DNA from 2 places in the Dysosmobacter acutus genome. Region 2 is predicted to be linked to the other one. Evidence: predicted binding sites of a transcription regulator. Region 2 holds the regulator's gene; the other holds the start of a gene.
What was found. The regulator Rex, encoded in region 2, represses fermentation and respiration genes when NADH is low (regulators of the CRP and FNR family bind a similar motif). The targets are predictions, from matches to a motif close to ATTGTTAANNNNTTAACAAT.

Region 1: KQI82_RS03820 (glycerol dehydrogenase) is a predicted target of Rex. The motif match lies at 6,800-6,819, and genes of this name have one in related genera.

The regions. Positions count from the first base shown of each region.
Region 1 covers NZ_JAHLQN010000001.1:809,320-818,568, forward strand. The annotation lists gene KQI82_RS03790 (glycine/betaine/sarcosine/D-proline family reductase selenoprotein B) at 1-491, opposite strand, end outside; gene KQI82_RS03795 (glycine/sarcosine/betaine reductase component B subunit) at 506-1,810, opposite strand; gene KQI82_RS03800 (TRAP transporter large permease) at 1,833-3,116, opposite strand; gene KQI82_RS03805 (TRAP transporter small permease) at 3,117-3,608, opposite strand; gene KQI82_RS03810 (TRAP transporter substrate-binding protein) at 3,702-4,772, opposite strand; gene KQI82_RS03815 (SDR family NAD(P)-dependent oxidoreductase) at 4,820-5,620, opposite strand; gene KQI82_RS03820 (glycerol dehydrogenase) at 5,650-6,756, opposite strand; gene cysK (cysteine synthase A) at 7,380-8,312, opposite strand; gene KQI82_RS03830 (hypothetical protein) at 9,028-9,249, opposite strand, start outside.
Region 2 covers NZ_JAHLQN010000001.1:1,749,548-1,758,796, forward strand. The annotation lists gene KQI82_RS08415 (S-layer homology domain-containing protein) at 1-745, opposite strand, end outside; gene KQI82_RS08420 (redox-sensing transcriptional repressor Rex) at 760-1,389, opposite strand; tRNA gene KQI82_RS08425 (tRNA-Arg) at 1,569-1,645, shown strand; gene KQI82_RS08430 (helix-turn-helix domain-containing protein) at 1,979-2,269, shown strand; gene KQI82_RS15770 (hypothetical protein) at 2,357-2,491, shown strand; gene KQI82_RS08435 (helix-turn-helix transcriptional regulator) at 2,572-2,841, shown strand; gene KQI82_RS08440 (sporulation initiation factor Spo0A C-terminal domain-containing protein) at 2,825-3,184, shown strand; gene KQI82_RS08445 (hypothetical protein) at 3,299-3,454, opposite strand; gene KQI82_RS08450 (hypothetical protein) at 3,488-3,658, opposite strand; gene KQI82_RS08455 (YlcI/YnfO family protein) at 3,782-4,099, shown strand; gene KQI82_RS08460 (response regulator transcription factor) at 4,225-4,881, shown strand; gene KQI82_RS08465 (sensor histidine kinase) at 4,883-6,289, shown strand; gene KQI82_RS08470 (hypothetical protein) at 6,286-7,056, shown strand; gene KQI82_RS08475 (M15 family metallopeptidase) at 7,139-7,981, shown strand; gene KQI82_RS08480 (Ppx/GppA phosphatase family protein) at 8,149-9,063, shown strand; gene ppk1 (polyphosphate kinase 1) at 9,056-9,249, shown strand, end outside.

The DNA.
Region 1 (9,249 bases), 940 kb from region 2:
TCGTGCTTTAAAAGACGTGCTCCGATGCTGGCCATGGTGGGGGCCACCTTGCGCAGCGTGGAGGAGAGGATGGCGGTTTTGACGATGTAGGTGTCCTTGCGGAAGAGGTCCACCGCCGGATTTTCCGGGAACATGCCGGTGACTGTGGGAATGCCAAGCTCGCGGCCCACCGCCGCGGCCATGTTGCCGCAGCTGATGCCGTAGCGCCCTGCGTTGAAGGCGGGGCCGGCGATAAAGAGGTCGGGCTTCAGGCCGCGGACCAGTTCCACGCCCTCGGCCACAGCCTTGTCCGTATTCTCTGCGAAATAGTTGTCGCCGCAGATCACAGTGCCCACCACGTCACAGTCGTCCTTCAGCAGGTTTTGAAACAGCAGGGCCGGGCCCACAGGCTCCTCTTTTACGCTGAAGCCCACATGGGCCATGTCCTCGCCGCCGATCTGACCGAAAAACTGGTTGACGTAGCAGACCACTCTCCATTTTTTCGCTTCCATATGTCCCTCCTTTCTCAATAGTCCACGGCCATGCCGTAGGAATAGCCCACCTGACTCATCAGGCCCACCTGCTTCATATAGGTGGAGCGGACCTGGCCCTTGGCGGGATCGCCGGTGGCGATCTTGTGGCCGCCGATGACGCCGTCGTCGCCGCTGAGATACAGCGCGTCCTCGGGTCCGCCCAAAAGGGTTTCCACAGGGGGCAGGGTAAAGTTGTGGTAATAGGTGCCGGAGCAGACAATGGAGTCCACATTCTGCTCGCTGATCATGCACTCAATGGCCAGGTTGCTCTTGCCGTTGAGGATCTGGATGATGGGTACGGCCTTGATGCCCAACTTTTCCGCCTCGCTGGCGATGGCGCCCACGCACAGCGTGGAGGCGCCGCCCACGCCCTTGGTGACAATGACGCCGTCGGCGTGGAAGACCTCTTTGAGGAGGTTGGCCGCCATTTTGGAGACCAGATAGCGGTGCTTTGCCTCCACGGAGGTGACGGTGATCAGCACGCCGGCAAAGTTCAAATCCTTGCCGTGGCGGCGCATCAGCTCCACGATCACGGGGTGGTTCTGAATCTCATAGGTGGTGACGCAGCGGAAGCCGCCGCACAGGGAGATGGCGCCGTCCAGGATCTCCGTGGGCTGCATGATGAGGGGCAGGCTGTCGGGGACAGCGTTGCCGTAGACCATGGGCTCACGGTAGTTCTGGGTGTCGTACTGCTTGGAATAGATCTGATAGGAGTAGGCGATGGAGGGAAGGTCCGGATACTGCGTCTCGTTGTCAAAGGTCTCGGAGCTGTCGGCCTCCACACCCAAGGTGGCCTTGGCAAGCATGACGCTGGTCTTGTATCCCACCCGGCGCACCGCCTCGCGGTAGTCGCGGAAATCCGCGTTCTCCGGGGCCATGGGCTCGATGACCAGCTCCGGCATCTTGGCATAGGGGTTGATGGCGGCGCATTCGCCGCTCATGTCAAAGGAACCCCACTTCCGGGACCAGTAGGTGTCGTTCTGGCACAGGACGATGCCCATGCCGTTCACCGCCCGGGTGATACCGGAACCGGCGATCTCGTACTCCTCCGTCAGCACGCCGGGCCAGTCAATGTTACCGGAGATCTTGCACCGGGGCTGCACCACATCCACCACATTGATGATGCGGGTGGAGTCCCCGGGACGGGCAATGTCAATTTTCAGAGTGTCGAAGCAGGGCTCCCCGGCGGCAAATGCCAGGATATCCTCTTTGTTCACATAGAGGATTCCATCACGGAAGCAGGTCTCGGCTCCGAACTGCAGATCCTTGATCTGGATGGTTTCAACGGTTAACTTCATTGGATCAGACTCCTTATAAAAACTACGCGCCCATCAAAAGGTTGGGTACAAATGTGATAATCGGCGGGAAGAGGTAGGCAAGAATCATGACGGCCAGGACGATCAGCACCACTGGCGCCACGTATTTGACCGCCTCCTTAAACGGGGCTTCAGCGATGTTCATGGACAGGAAGAGATACAGGCCCACCGGAGGCGTCAGGCCGCCCACCACGGTTGCGATGGAGAAGATGACGCCAAACACCAGGGGGTCCACGCCAAGGCTGGTGACAATGGGATATACAATGGGGAGGATGACCGCGGTAGCGGCCAGAGTCTCCATAAAGCAGCCGATGACCAGCATCAGAACAATGATGATCAGCACCACCAGAGTGGGGTCATTGGTGACGGAGAGCATGAAGTTCTTGATGGTGGTGGCCAGGTTCTCACGGGCGAAAATGTAGGAATAGATGTTGGAGATGCCCATAATCATCATCAGCATGGCGGAGGAAGAAGCCGCCCGCTTGAAGATGTTCACCAGGTCCTTCAGGTGCAGCGTGCGGTAAATAAAGAAGCCGCAGATCAGGCCATAGAGGCAGGCAACGATGCCGGACTCGGTGGCGGTAAACACGCCGGAGATGACGCCGCCCACAATGATGAGCGGGGTGATGAGGGCAAAGAAGGCATTTTTAAAGGCCTTCCATACATTTTTCCAGCTGAATGCTCCGCTGCCCGCGTCCACGTTGTGTTTCCCGGCGTACCAGCGGCACAGGATCATCAGGCAGATGCCGATGATGATGCCGGGGATCAGACCGCCGATGAAGAGCTTGCCGATGGAAAAGCCGGTCAGGGAGGCAAACACGATCATGTTGGTGCTGGGGGGAATGATGGGGCCCAGGGCGCCGGAACCGGCGATCAGGGCGGCGATGAAGGAGCGCTTGTAGCCGGCGGCCCTGAGTTCAGGGACCGTCAGGGAGCCCACCGCGCTCATGGTGGCCGCACCGGAGCCGGAGATGCCGGCAAAGATCATGTTGGCCAGCACGGAAACCATGCCGAGGCCGCCGCGGACCTGAGAAATGCAGGCGCGGCAGAAGTCCAGAATCCGCTTGGACAGCTTGGCGCCGCCCAGGATCTCACCGGCCAGGATAAAGAGGGGACCGGCCATCAGAGAAAAGGAGTTCATGCCGCGGACCGCCTGCTGCACGGCCATAAAGGGGGCGATGTCGCTGCCGAACAGAATGGCCAGCAGGCCGGAGAGGCCGATGGCAAAGCTGACGGGCACGCCCACCACAAGAAATACCAGAAGGGTGACTACTGCAATTGGTATCATTTACTTTTCCCCCTTTGCATACTGCTTGGCCAGCTTGGGAATGGCGCTGGCATAGGAGCAGAGCATCATGACAATTCCAAGAGGCACTGCCGCATAGATGTAGGAATAGGGAATCTGAATGGCGGCGCCTAAGGAGCTTCCGCTCTTTTGCACCAGGGCGATGGAGCCGGGGAAGAACATGATGAGGAACACCACGCAGATCAGCCGGGAGATGACGAACAGGGCCGCCCGGACCTTATTGCTCTTCAAAAAGCTGATGACGATATCCACCGACACGTGGCCGTCCACACGGATGGTCAGAGCGGAGCCGATGAAGGTGAGGTAGATGCCGCAAAAGCGCATGGCCTCCTCCGTCCAGGGGGGAGCGGCGTGGAAGATAAAGCGGCCGAAGACCTGGACGGAGCCCAGAATCAGGATCAGAATAAACAGGGCCATACAGAGGTAGGTCTGTATGTTTTCGATGACGCGGTCGATTTTCAATAGTGTTTTCATTCGCTTACCTGCCTTTCAATTGGAAGATGCGTGCGCACGAACGAGTCCGGTGCGCACGCATCACAAGCCGGCAATACTGGCTTTTGCTGGACCTTAGCCGTTCAGGGCTTCCATCTGAGCAATCAGATCGGCCTGGCCGTATTCATCTGCATACTTATCATAGATGGACTGGCAGGCGTCTCTCATGCGCTGGCGCTCCGCGTCGGAGACCTCATTGATCTCAACGCCGGCGTCGGCAATGGTCTTCTCCGCCTCGATGCCCAGGGCCTCACGGTCCGCCAGCTGCTTGGCCTGATTCTCTGCCAGGCACTCAACCAGAATCTGCTGCAGGTCCTCGGGGATGGAATTCCACTTGTCCTCGTTGATCAGGACGATGTAAGCCTGGCTCAGGTGACCGATCTTGGACATGTACTTGCCGATCTCCTGCAGGTTCATGCTCACAAGACCCACGTCATCGGCTTCCACCGCGTCGGCAACGCCCTGCTGCAAAACAGTGTAGGCCTCGCTCCAGGCGGAGGTGACGGTGCTGGCGCCCAGGGCGTTCCAGAGGTTCACGTACATCTCGGTCTCGGGGGTGCGCATCTTCAGACCCTTGATATCCTCCAGGGTGTTGATGGGATGGTTTTTCAGCAGGGGCTGACGGATGCCGTTGGAATAAGTGGTCAGAAGCTTCAGTCCGGTGCCCTCCAGCATCTCGGGAACGGCCTCGGGGATGATCTCATTGATGACCTTGATCTGAGAGGCCAGGTCCTTGTTCAGGAAGGGCAGGTTGAACACGCCAAGCTCAGGCAGGTTCAGCGCGGAAGCCCAGTCAGAGGCGTCGGCAAAGGTGATGTCCAGGGTGCCCATGGTGACCTGCTCCATCATCTCGCGGGCGGAGCCCAGCTGGCTGGCGGGATAGATGTTGAGCTGGATACGGCCGCCGGAGCGCTCTTCCACCAGGGGCTTGAGCTCTTCCGGAGCAATGTAAAGCGCGTGGCCGGGGTTCTGAATGTGGCCGAATTCCAGGACCACCTCAGGCTCGCCGGAACCGCCGGAGCTGCCCGAGGAAGCGGAGCCAGAGGAGCTTCCGCCGCTGGCAGCGCCGCCGCCACCGCCGCCACAGGCGGCCAGCATGCACACGCAGAGCAGTGCAGACAGAGTTGCAACAATCTTCTTTTTCATAGTGTACCTCCCATAATTCAACAAACGTCTTTTATTTTCAGGCCTGTTTACAGCCTTACTTGTCCGCAGGTGATGGAGAAATTGCTTCCCGTGGTGGCCCGGCCCAGATCGCTGCAGAGCATGGCGGCCCAGTTGCCGATCTCTTCGATCTCAAGGAGCCGGTGGGTGGGGATCAGGTCCGCAAAGTAGTTGTAGCCGCCCTCCTCATCCGTGCCCAGCTGCTCGGCCATGCGGGCGATGGAGTTTACCATCATGGGGGTCCGGACAAAGCAGGGGCAGATGGCATGGACCAGGATATTGTCCTTGGCCAGCTCGTTGCCCCAGATGCGGGTGAGGTGGGAGACGGCGGCCTTGGAGGCGGAATAGGCGCTGTAGGTTTCGGTGGTCAGGAACGCCTGAGAGGAAGAGGTGTTGACGATGCGTCCCCAGCCGGCCTTCTTCATGTAGGGCACGGCGTGCTTGGTGCAGATGACCACGCCGTGGATGTTGATGTCCGAGACCTTCCGGAACCGGTCCATATCCAGGTCCTGAACCAGGTCCTTATAGATGATGCCGGCGTTGTTGCAGAGGATATCCAGTTTGCCGTACTTCTCCGCGATTTTGGCAAATACCTCCTTCACATTCTCCTCGTCGGTCACGTCCATGATCATGCGGTCGATGTCCGGGCAGAGCGTATGCTCGGCGCCCTCCTGGTCCGGCTTGAAGACAATGTCGGTTGCCACAACCGTGGCTCCGGCGTCACAAAGGGCATTGGCGATTCCAAGGCCGTTTCCCTGGGCCGCCCCGGTGACCACGGCCACATGGCCGCTGAGATCAAAGAGTTTTGCAAAGCGGTTTAGATTTTGCATGAGCGGGTACTCCCTTCCGTCTTTTATTTTTACAGTCCCCGATAGGTTCTTCCTAACTTGTCAGCCACCAAAATGGCGTTGTACACCGACTCGGTGGTGACCAGGAAGGGCTCCTGATGGACCAGCGGGCCGTCGGCGGTCTTGCGGGCGATGGCCATGACGTTTTCATAGGTGGGCTCCACATTCAGCTGCTCCAGCGTGACAGGCAGCCCGATGTCCACCATGAACCGCATCACCTGATCCACAGTCTCCGTGGGCGTGTTCTCCAGCACCATCTGGCAGACCACGCCGAAAGCCACCTTCTCGCCGTGGAGGTAGGCATGGGTGGAGGCAAGGGCGGTCAGGCCGGAGTGGATGCCGTGGGCGGTGGACAGGCCTGTGTTCAAAAAGCCCAGGCCGCTGAGCAGCGTGTTGGCCTCGATGACATTTTCCAGCGCCTCCGTGACAACGCCCTGTTCAAGGGCGGTCAGGGCGCTGCGCCCGTCGGCAAAGAGAATGTCCCAGCAGGACCGGGCGATGGCCATACCGGCCTTGCAGCGGCGGTGGCCGGAGCCGATGTAGTTGGGGGAGTCGGACTGGTCGCAGGCCAGCGCTTCCGGATAGGTGGCCAGGGCGTCGCCCATGCCGGCCACAAAGAGGCGCTTGGGCGCCTTAACGATGATCTCGCTGTCCACCAGCACCAAATTGGCGTTGTGCTTCATCTTGCGGGACCCAATGTATTCGCCGCCGGCTGTGTAAACCACCGCGATCTCGCTGACCGGAGCGTCGGTGGAGGCGGAGGAGGGGACGATGATCACAGGCACGTCCATGGTGTCGGAGCAGAGCTTGGCGGTATCCAGCGTCTTGCCGCCGCCCACGCCCACAATCAAAGAGGCGTTGTGCTCTTTTGCGACCTTGCTGATGTGAGCGACCTCCTCGTCGCAGCACTCGCCCTGAAACTGGATGGAGACAAAGCTGGTCTCAGCGCCCTGGTAGGCCTTTTCCAGCTGTGCGTTCAAAGTCGGGTAGAGGAAACTGTCGATCAATACACAGGCGTTCCCATAGGCGGCCGTATACTCCGGCAGGTGATTGAACTCGCCCGGCCCCTGTATGTATCTGAGGGGACTTCCGAAAGCTCTTGTCGTGGAATTCACCATACTCCGTAGCGCGCTGCTTGACGCGCGCATACCCTCCTGTTCCATTTTTAAAGTTTTAACAGCTTTCTCAAACGGAAAGCGATTGAAGTTATCTCTACTATAGTCACATTGAAAAATATTTTCAATAATAATTTTCAAACTCTTTACATTTTCTATGTTCTTCATGAAAATCCCAAGAGGCAATTGGATGAAATACACAAGGAACGGTTGATAACTCAATCGAATTTGTGGAAAAAATCAGATCAAAGAAAAATATTGCATCAAAATAAAGCGATATCCTTTGCGAAAAAACCAATAGTAAAAGAAAAAAAGGGGAGAAATAAGGCATTATGAATAAAAAGGTAAAAAACGGCACTAAAAGTGGGAAATACTGGATTCAATGCGAAAACTATTTTTAAGTTGATGACAAAGCGCTAAGAAATCACCAAAAAATATTCAAAAGAAAAATTATTTTCAAAATGATTTTTACCATAAAAGTTTATGCGCCAGCCGGATGGTCCATGCCTTAATTATTGCCCCGCTGCAGGCGCACAGGTTGGCGCGTGGCGATGCAGAAGGCCCCGATCAGTTGATCGGGGCCTTCTGCATCGCTTTTGGCGGGGCGCCTTTTCCTGAAAAGGCGGTTATTCGGAAAAGAGGGGGGTGGAGAGATACCGCTCACCGGTATCGGGCAGCAAGGCCACAATGGTTTTGAACCGGTTCTCCGGACGCCTGGCCAGCTGGATGGCGGCCCAGACCGCCGCACCGGAGGAGATGCCTACCAGCACGCCCTCCCTGCGGCCGATGAGCCGAACCGTGGAAAAGGCATCCTCATTCTCCACCGGAAGGACTTCGTCATAGATGGATGTGTTCAGCACGTCCGGCACAAATCCCGCGCCGATGCCCTGGATTTTATGGGGTCCCGCCGTACCCCCGGTGAGCACCGGAGAAGCGGCGGGTTCCACCGCCACCACCCGGACAGCGGAGTTTTTGGACTTGAGATACTGTCCCGCGCCGGTGATGGTGCCGCCGGTGCCGATGCCGGATACGAAGATATCCACTGCGCCGTCCGTATCTTCCCAGATTTCCGGGCCGGTGGTGGATTGGTGGACGGCCGGGTTGGCCGGGTTGGTAAACTGGCCGGGAAGAAAGCTGTTTGGAATGGATTTGGCCAGCTCCTCGGCCCTGGCAATGGCGCCGTTCATTCCCTTGGCCCCATCGGAGAGGATGACCTCCGCGCCATAGGCCTTCATCAGCTGCCGGCGCTCCACGCTCATGGTCTCCGGCATAACAAGGAGGATGCGGTAGCCTCTTGCAGCTGCCACAGAGGCCAGGGCGACGCCGGTGTTGCCGGAGGTGGGCTCGATGATGACGGATCCGCTTTTCAGCCGCCCGTCTGCCTCCGCATTGTCGATCATGGCCTTTGCCACCCGGTCTTTTACAGATCCCGCCGGATTAAAGTACTCCAGCTTTCCAAGGATGCGGGCCTCCAGCTTCAATTCCCGCTCTATATGGGTCAGCTCCAGCAGCGGTGTCCTGCCGATCAGCTGGTCCACGGATGTATAAATGTGATTCATAGTAATCTCTCCCTGTCAAATCAAATATATGGGCGCATGAACTCCTTTGACAGGGACATCGGCCCATCCGGCGCGGAAAAGCAGGCCGGAGCATGGAAAATGAGCGGTCCATTCAAATACCAACCTTTCAAACAGGTTACAGGGAGCATACAACATAAATCATAGTTTGTCAATAGGAAATATAGAGTTAATTCGGATAATCTGCCTTGAAAAGCAGATACCGGAGGAGGGACGGAGGAGATGATGCACACAAACAGGCAGCGTGCGCTGGGAAGCGCGGCCGACCTGACAAACCTGACGGCCTACGCTGGGGTTGGCATCCACCTGATAGACCGGAACTGCACTTATTCACTTTTCATACTTTTAAGCATGGACTTATACTTGCTATCGTTGACAAATGAGAATAGTATGGATGGCACTGCAAGTGCAGACAATAGTAGGCATAGTGTAGCGGTACTGACATCAGCGGAGAAATAAGCCACAGCCCTGTTCAATATAAGCCAGGGAACTCCAAGCAGCAACCATGACACCCCTTGACTGTGAATATAGGACTCTGTCCAGTCGTGTCCCCTGTATTTAACTGGTATAATTTGAAATCCAAATACGCCAGCAATTCCATAGATTGACCAAAACAGGCTCAATGCAAAAATGACATCCATCAAAATTACCCCCGTTTAACTTCCGATTTGCCACTCTGTTGTTTACAAATAGTATATCATAAGGGGGGCCATAAATCCACTTTCCTTGCCTTTCGTTTGACTGAAGGAGCGCCGGGGCCGTTTCCGGGATTTCCTGCCTGCTCCCGCTGTTTGGCGACCTCCACGACTTCTGCCTCCCGGGGGCCAAAGGCCCGCTTCACCCGCTCAAAGCCGGCGGAGATCCGCCGCAGGGCCCTGGTCTCCGCCTCCATTAAGCGGTCAGATAGATGGGCGCTGTT
Region 2 (9,249 bases):
GCGTGGCGGTGAAACCGTTGGTATAGCCCCTCGAATAGGCATAGGAGACATAGTGCTCCGACAAAGAGCCCTTGGCGATGTCGGTGAAGGGAATGGGGCCGGTATAGGAAAGGGCCTCCTCTTCCTCGCCCAATACGCGGATAAACATGATGAGGGCCTGAATGCGGGTAGGCGCCATCTCAAGGTCAAAGCCGGAACCATAGCCGGTATAGCTTCCTTTAAATAGATGCAGGGCTTTTAAAGCCGAAGCAATGGCATTGTAATCCACGGAGTCGGAGAGGGTGAACCGGCAGGGCCCCTCATAGTGCACCACCGCGGTCTTGGACGTGACGGTAAAGGAAGCCGTGGTATCCTCCGCCACCAAATATCTGTGGTTGGCCGTCAGAGCCGTGCCGCTGGGAACCTCTTTGCCGGTGGTGATGTCCACCACGGCGCCGGACGGGAAGGTGACTTTCATAGAGCCGGCTAACAGCAGGCAGTCCGTGCCGGTGCTGCCGCCCAACACGTCCCCTTCCTTCAGGCGGATTTCCTGTGTGGATGCGGCGTAGGCGCCTCCGTCGGCACTTGTCTGGCCGGACGCATTCAGCCGGGCATCCACTGCGCTGTTGACCTTGTCGGTAAAGGCACCGTTGAGATAGGAGAGGGAGACCAGCGGATCGGAGCTGTCTCCTCCGCTGGCCAGTGCTGCCAAAATACAGCAGGCCGCGGCCAGAAAGGCAATGGGCCCCAGTGCTCTTTTGTTCATAGGACTCCTTCCGTTTACGGATTGACGATCCGGTAGCTGAGCGTCAGCAAACTGTCGGAAAAGTGGATGTTCTCGATCTTGACTTCCGGGTTGGAGGAGACAAGCTCTAAGTTGGTAAAATTCCAGAACCCGCGGATACCAAGGGCTGTCAGGCGGTCCGCCAAATCCTGGGCAATGGATTTGGGCACGGTGAGGGAGACCACGTCCACCTTATGGGCGCGGATATAGTCCTCCAACTCGTCCATATGATAAATATGTACGCCGTTGATGTCCGTTCCGATGATGGAGGGCGCAATATCAAAGGCCGCATCCACGGTGAAGCCGCACTGGGAGAACCGAAAATTCTGGAGCAGGGCGTGACCTAAGTTGCCCACGCCGATCATAATCAGATGATGGCTCTGGTCCACGCCCAGGATGTGTCCGATTTCGGAGCGCAATTCCTCCACATTGTAGCCGTATCCCTGCTGGCCGAACTCACCGAAACAGCTGAAATCCTGCCGGATCTGAGAGGCAGTGATCCCCATCTTCACACCCAGGGAATGCGAGGAGATGCGAATGACACCTTTGTTGCACAGATCGTTCAGATGTCTGTAATACCTGGGAAGGCGCCGGATCACGGCGTCGGATATGTTCTGCTTTTTCATATGATTACTCCTACCTGCGTCTGGTAAAAAGATGCACAAATTGACAACATTGCAATAAAGTAAATTTCCGTATTCAGTTTATCGCAAAAGGAGCAAGTTTGTCAAATTTTTTAACAATCTTTTTTTGAAAAATTTTTCTTTACAGATTTGGTTTTATGTGCTATCCTTTACAAAGATGCGCGCCCGTAGCTCAGTTGGATAGAGCGTTAGACTCCGACTCTAAAGGCCGCTGGTTCGAATCCAGTCGGGCGTACCATATCAGAAATACCCGGTGGACGCAGAGTTTCATAAAGAGGAACTCTGCGTCCACCGGGTATTTTGCCAGGATGACCCATACCTGGCCCTTGAAGAGGAGGCTTCAAGGGCCAGGTTTTTTTATTGAAGTACATATAAAAAAAAGTGTACAGATGACCTCTCCTCTATTTTTGTCAAACGCTTCACCATCGTATACGGTTCTGCTGTTTCAAAACCTCAGAGGGTCTGTGTTTGAAAATATTTTAGTATTTGCAGAGCATTCGCGCAATTTCGTGTTTTTTCTGTGTTAATGTCAAAAAAATGCAGGACATTCCCACAGAAAGGATGAGGAAACATGAAGATTTTTACGTATCACGGGATGAAAAACGTCTCGGGGTCCCGCGTCCGGAAGGCAAGAAGAGCGCTGAAGCTGTCGCAGACGGAGCTGGCGGCACAGCTTCAGATCCGTGGAGTCAGCCTTGAGCGGGATACCATCAGCCGGATGGAGATGGGGGACCGGATCATAGCGGATTACGAGCTGCGCACTCTGGCGGAAATACTGAAAGTGGACGTGGCGTGGCTGCTTGATGCGGAAGGTGAGGAAGAGATGGTGAGCCGGGCCGCAGAGGGACGGGGCGCCTATTGACCGTCAAGCAGCAGGGAGAGGATATGTCGATAGAGCGCTGTTTGAAAACGGAGGAACGAAACCGCGGGATAAGAAAAGAGGGGTAGTATGTCAAAGGATGAAAAGAACATGAAGAAGTATTGTAAGAAAGTGAGCGGGCGCGGTTCAGGCAGAGCGTTTGAAAAGCAAATGGCCCTTGGCAGTGTATTGCGGGGGAATAAAGTTTACGTATTTGACTGTTGACTGAGGTGTACCTCATAGCGGCGTGACCCGGCATTAGGTAAAATTTTCCTATATTCTGTCGAATTGGGGAGGTTTTGCTGATGCGTCAATACAAAACACTGCTTCAGGTATTTCTCCGCAACTCGATCTATGCCTTCCGCAAGGAGATGGGATACAGCCAGGAGCGCATGGCGGAGCTTCTGCATATCTCACCCCGCTCGTACATCGACCAGGAGCATGGCAAGTACAGCTTCTCCGCACTCTCGGTGATCTTTTTTCTGATAACGATACCGGAGGAAAGGGTGCTGTCTCTGCTGCGCGCATTCAGGAAGCTTTTGCAGGAGGAGGGGGAGCGTGGAGACGTGGCGTGATGGGGAGAAGCTGCTTTCGGAAATATATGATCTGCTGTACCGGATGGGGCTGACAGCGAACTACACCGGTTTTTTCCGGATCTCCTACGCGATCTACCTATCGGTGGAGAATCCGCAGCGGCTGGCGCTTGTGACAAAGTGGCTGTACCCGGAGGTGGCCAGGCATTACGGGACGACGTGGCAGGCGGTGGAACGGAACATCCGGTCCGCGATTGCCATCATATGGAACCAGAAAACGCCGATTTTGACGGAGCTCTTTGGAGCGCCGCTGCCGGCCAAGCCCCGTAATGCCCAGTTCCTTGCCCTTGTGGCCGGACACTTTTCCCTTTCCCCTGTCGCATAACCGACCGAAAAGGACTACAGGACTGCGTTGAAATCAGATAAGGGAGAAGGCCCCCGGGGAATTTTCCCCGGGGGGAGCGGCAAATCCGCTTTGGAATTGAGAGAAGCCGTCCCGTTATGGGGCGGCTTCCGCTTCTTCCACGATCTGCTCCAGAACCGCAATGAGATCATGGAGATTGTTCAGATGGACGTCGCGGGAGAGGATTTCATTTTTGAGATCAATGGACAGCGACTCCAGCTTGGGCCGGAGCACCGGATTGACATAGGACATTCAGATCACCTCTGTTCATGGTATGGGAAGCGGTTATTGTTTGGATTCCGGTTCCTCTGTGCTGAGGCTGTGCTTCAAATGTTCACCGATCATGGTCAGCTCTCCCGGGGAGCAGATGTCGGCGCCTGATCGGTTGATGAAGGAGCGCACCTGCACGGGCAGAGAGTTGAAGTACTCCTCCATCTTTGGGTCCTGATATTTCATGGAATCACCCTTGCTTAGCTTTTCCCGCGGTCGGGCGCTTTATGATGCATTGCAAATGCAATGCATCATAAAGATGTCGGATGTAGTAAAATCATGGAAAAGAGATTGCAAAGGATGGGGAAGATGGCACCTTTCAAAATTCCAAAACTGCCTGCAACAACCAATAAAACAATTCGCTTTCCGGATGACGTGATCGAGGAGGTCGAGGCCGCAATTGCCGGAAAAGAATGTACCTTTTCCGCCTTTGTCATTGCAGCGGTCAGGAACGTGCTGGACAACGAATATCGAAAGCCGTATGTGGTACTATTCAATGACGTCACAGATGCCATACAGGAGTTGGACCAGAGAAATGTTGCCGGGGCGAGGGCGCTGCTGATGCGGGCCCAGCAGCAGGCGGAGGCGGCCTTTGTGGAGTTTGGAGAGGGAAAAAGTGAATCGTGAGGGGAAATCCTCCTGCGGGAAACGCCGCGGGAGGGTTTTCCTTTTTGGCTCAGGTGTGGTACAGTAGGGAAATGATACAAAAATGATGGAACGTTGACGCAAACTGTAGAAAAGAGGTGAGTGCGTTGAATCGAATCCTGATCGCGGAGGACGAGGCCCCCATTGCCAACCTGGTGCGCACGGCGCTGGAGGAGGCGGGATATTCTTGCCGCTGGGCGCCGGACGGGGACGCCGCTGCGGACCTAATGGAAAAAGAACTGTTTGACCTGGTGCTGTTAGATATCATGCTGCCCAGGGTGAACGGATATGAGCTGTTGGAGTACTCTCAGGAACTGGATGTGCCGGTGATCTTCCTCACCGCCAAGGGCGAGCTTCAGGACAGGGTGAAGGGGCTGCGCATGGGGGCGGAGGACTATATCACCAAACCCTTTGAGCTGATGGAACTGCTGGCCCGGGTGGAGACGGTGCTGCGCCGCTGCGGCAAGAGCGGACGGGTGATCTCCCTGATGCCGGACATTGAGATCGATACCGCCTCCCGGGTGGTGAAAAAGAATGGGGCGGCGGTGGCACTGACTGTAAAGGAGTATGACTTGCTGCTGCTCTTTTGCCAAAACCGGAACGTGGCCCTGTATCGGGACCGGATTTACGAGCGGGTCTGGGGCGAGGAGTACCTGGGGGACAGCCGCACGGTGGACCTGCACATCCAGCGTCTGCGCAGAAAATTGGGACTGGAGGACCGGCTGGTGGCGGTCTATAAAGTGGGGTACAGGCTGGAGGTGTGACATGCGGCTGTTCTGGAAACTCTTTTGCTCCACGGTGCTCATCACCGTCCTGGCCTGTAGTTTGGGCGGTTATTTTCTCATTGACTCCTTTTTCCGCTCCTCATTGGAGAGGGAGGTGACGGCGGTGTATGAGGAAAACGATCTGCTGCGCTACACCTTGGGGCGGGAGATGGACCTGTACTTCCCCTCCGTCACCAAGGAGGACGTGGCCACGGCCGCCTCCCGGCTGACCATCACCACCTCTCGGGGGACCGTGGCCTTCCGTCTCAGCGACCAGGACGGGAACCAGCTCTCCGGCAGCGGGACGCTGCCCATGGACTCCGCCATGACCGCAAAACTGGAGGACGGCCAGCGGGGCTGGGAGCTGAGGCGGGGCTGGGGCAGCTACTATATCCACGCCGCAAGCCCCCTGGCCATCGGCGGCGGGACGCTCTACCTTGAAAACTGCCGGAAGGTGGGGGAGCTGTTTCTCACCCGTGAGGAGCAGTACAGGACTTTTTTCTACCTGATGCTGGGCTTGGTGGCGGCGGTGGGGCTGGTCTCATTGTCGGTGTCCGTGGTGATGCTGCGCCCCCTGGGGCGGCTGTCGGCGGCCACAAAGCGGATGGCGGCGGGCGAGCTTTCCGAGCGGGTGGCCGTGAAAGGCGACGACGAGCTCTCACAGCTCTCCGCTGACTTCAATGTGATGGCGGCCCGGCTGGAGGCCCAGGTGGAGGAGCTGAAAGCGGCGGCCCGGCGGCAGGAGGACTTCCTCAACAGCTTTGCCCACGAAACAAAGACGCCCCTGACCTCCATCATCGGCTATGCGGACCTGCTGCGCTCCCGCCCTGCCTCGCCGGAGCAGGTGCGCCAGAGCGCAAGCTATATTTTCAATGAAGGGCGGCGGATGGAGTCGCTGTCCCGGAAGCTGATGGACCTGATCGTGCTGGAAAAGCAGGACTTTGTCCTCCGGGAATCACCCATGGACGCCTTTTTGGAGCGGGTGGGCGGCGTGCTGCGGCCGGCGCTGGAGAAGCAGGGCATCCGTCTGCGCCTCCGCGCTAAGGCCGCCCTTGTGCCCATTGAGCCGGATTTGATGGAGACGGTTTGTCTCAATCTGCTGGACAACGCCCGCAAGGCCATCTCCGGCCCCGGACTCATCCTGTTGGAAGGCATTGAGGAGGAGGGAGGCTACTGTATCCGGGTGACGGATACGGGAAAGGGCATTCCCCCCGAGGACCTGAGCCGTGTCACCGAGGCCTTTTATATGGTGGATAAGTCCCGGGCCCGTGCCCAGGGCGGCGCGGGAATGGGGCTTGCGGTGTGCCGGAAGATCGTGGCGCTCCACGGCGGGGCCATGGAGTTTCGCAGCATAGTGGGCCAGGGTACTCAGGTACGCGTCCACCTGAAAGGGGGCGGCGGGGCGTGATCAGATGGAAACGGTGGCTGCTGCCTGTGCTCTCCGGTGCCGCGGTGCTGGCCTCCCTCTGTCTGCCACAGTGGGTCTCGGGAATCCGGGACCGGGAGCTGATGGGCACGGTGCACGCCGAGGTCATGGACGCCAGACAGAACCTGCCCGTTTTGCCGTCCACTTTGCAGGAGAAGATGGAGCTGCTCTTCGACAGCTATGGAACGCTGGCGGAGGGGGAAATCGGAACGGTGGAGCAGGAATTGGGAAACTCAGAGGAGCTGCAGGCATGGCTCGGGGAGCTGGCCGGCAGTACGCTGGAGCAGCTGTCCAACGTTCATCTCCTGCCCAAGGAGGCCATCACCGAAGAACTGCCCAAAATCGATGGAATCAGAAAGGTGTGCCGCAGGATGGGGGATGGCGCCAGCGCAAGCTTTGTCCACATCTGGTCCGTGGGCGGGGACGGGTTTTACTTCTCCGGCGTGTTGGATGAGGAGAGCGGCCTGGTGCTTCAGGCGGAGCTCAACGTACCCTATCTCCCCAAATACGACTCCTACCTCTCTGAAGCGGTGGACGGCGGGATTCAGTACTTCCTTGGAATGGGGATAGAGGCGGAGCTCATCGGGGAGGGCGACGGCTCGGCCCTGTTCGCGGTGGACGGCACGGATGAGCTGGTCTATTCCTTTGATATAAGGGGCGACTGGCTGAGTTTCGGACCCGTGGGCCACAGAGGGGACTTTGTGGTTCAGCGCTGGCCCGCCGGCGCAGAAGCAAAGACAGTCAATTGATGCCAATTTGATACAAAAATGTGACGAAAATGACGACTTGATATCGTATCATAGGTATACACCAAAGAAGGAGAGTGTATCCATGGCTGAGAACAGAATGATGCGATATGAAGAAGAGATTCCAGATCGGGAGTACTTTGTCGCGCCCCGGCACGCACGGCGCCGGCGCCGCGTCTCTTGGAAGCTGTTGCTGCTGTGCGCGGTGCTGTTTTTAAGCGGACTCCTGCTTGGAAGGGCACTGGCGGCGGAAGTGGATATGGAAGGCGGATACCGTGCGGGAGGGACATCCGCCGGGGCGGGTCCGGTGCAGGCTATCGCGCCGGTGGCGGAGCAGAAGAAGGACACGGAGGAGTGGCAGCTGCTGCTGGTCAACAGGGATCACCTGCTGAGCGAGGACTACAAGATTCATGAGATGACCAAACTGCGCGGCGGTCACAGCGTGGACAGCCGCATCTATCCGGACCTTCAGAAGATGATGGACGACGCAAGAGCGGAGGGCCTCCAGCCCCTGATCTGCTCGTCCTACCGCACATGGGACAAGCAGGAGGAGCTCTTTCAAAGAAAGGTGAGCTATTACCTCCGGCAGGGCTGTGACCGGCAGGAGGCGGAGGAGAAGGCCTCCGCCTGGGTGGCGCGCCCCGGGACCAGTGAGCATCAGGCGGGATTGGCGGTGGACATCGTGGATGTTGCCTATCAGGTACTGGATGAACAGCAGGAGCAGACCGAGGTGCAGCAGTGGCTGATGGAGCACTGCGCGGAGTACGGCTTTATCCTCCGCTACCCCACGGACAAAAGCGAGCTGACCGGCGTCTCCTATGAGCCGTGGCATTACCGATATGTGGGGAAGGAGGCTGCCCGCGAACTCACGGAGCAGGGCCTCTGTCTGGAGGAGTACTTAAGCGGGCAATCAGTAGTATTGTTTTAAAACCGAACAGGCAACGGGCAGGGCGCCATTTCAAATTTGAAATGGCGCCCTGCCCGTTGCCTGTAACAGCGGAATTTTCCTGGATTTAACATGGTTCCGATGGAGGATTTAACATGCGCTCCGCTATACTGGTAATTGAGTATAGAAAGAACAAGGGGAAGCAAACCATGTATGCAGTGATTGACATCGGATCCAACACCATTCGGTTGGTGCTCTACCGAGTGGTTGACGGGGAGATTCATCAGATGCTCAACAGCAAGGCGGCTGCCGGGCTGGTGGGCTATATCGACGAAAAAAATTGTCTCAGCGCCAAGGGAATCCGCAAAGCGGTGACTGTGCTGAACCGGTTTCTTCAAACGCTGAAGAGTGTGGAGGTGGAGCATTTTTTTGCCTTTGCAACAGCTTCCCTGCGCAATATTAACAACACGGAGGAGGTATTGGACGCGCTCTGGGCGGAGTGCGGCGTGAGGGTCCGGGTGCTGACGGGGGATGAAGAGGCTGTATTTGACTATTTCGGGGCCATCAAAAGCCTTGCGGTGTCAGATGGGCTGATGGTGGACGTGGGCGGCGGAAGCACGGAGTTGGTGCTGTTCGCCCGGGGCGAGGTGGTGGCCACCCGGTCGCTGCCCATGGGATCGCTGAGCCTCTACACCGCCTATGTACACGGAATCGTCCCCACTAAAAAAGAGCTGGATCAGATCGCGGAGCACGCCGCGCGGCTGCTGCGGCCGGTGGACTTCCCCGGCGGGGAACAGCCCACGGCGGTGCTGTGCGGAGTCGGGGGTACCGCCCGGGCCAGCTGCCAGCTCAGCGACGAGTTGTTTGATGAAACCTCCGGCTACGGAGGCTATCCCTGCCGGCGAATGAAAAAAATATTGAAACTGGTGAAAAGTGACCGGGGAAAATTGGTGCCCGCCATGATTAAGGCCGCTCCGGACCGGTTGCACACACTGCTACCCGGGCTGGCGGTGCTGCAGGCGGTGGCGGAGCGCTATGGCTGCCGCCAATTCACCGCCAGCCCCTATGGCGTCCGGGAGGGGTATCTGCTCTACATGCTGGAAGGCGGCGAGGCCAATGGATAAGTACATGCAAAACCGGGAACTCTCCTGGCTGCGGTTCAACGAACGGGTGTTAATGGAGGCCACGGATGAGAGCGTGCCGCTTCTGGAGAGGTTGAAGTTCGCGGCAATTTTTACCAGCAACCTGGACGAGTTCTTCATGATTCGTGTGGGCAGCCTCCACGACCTGTCACTGATCAAAAAAGGAGC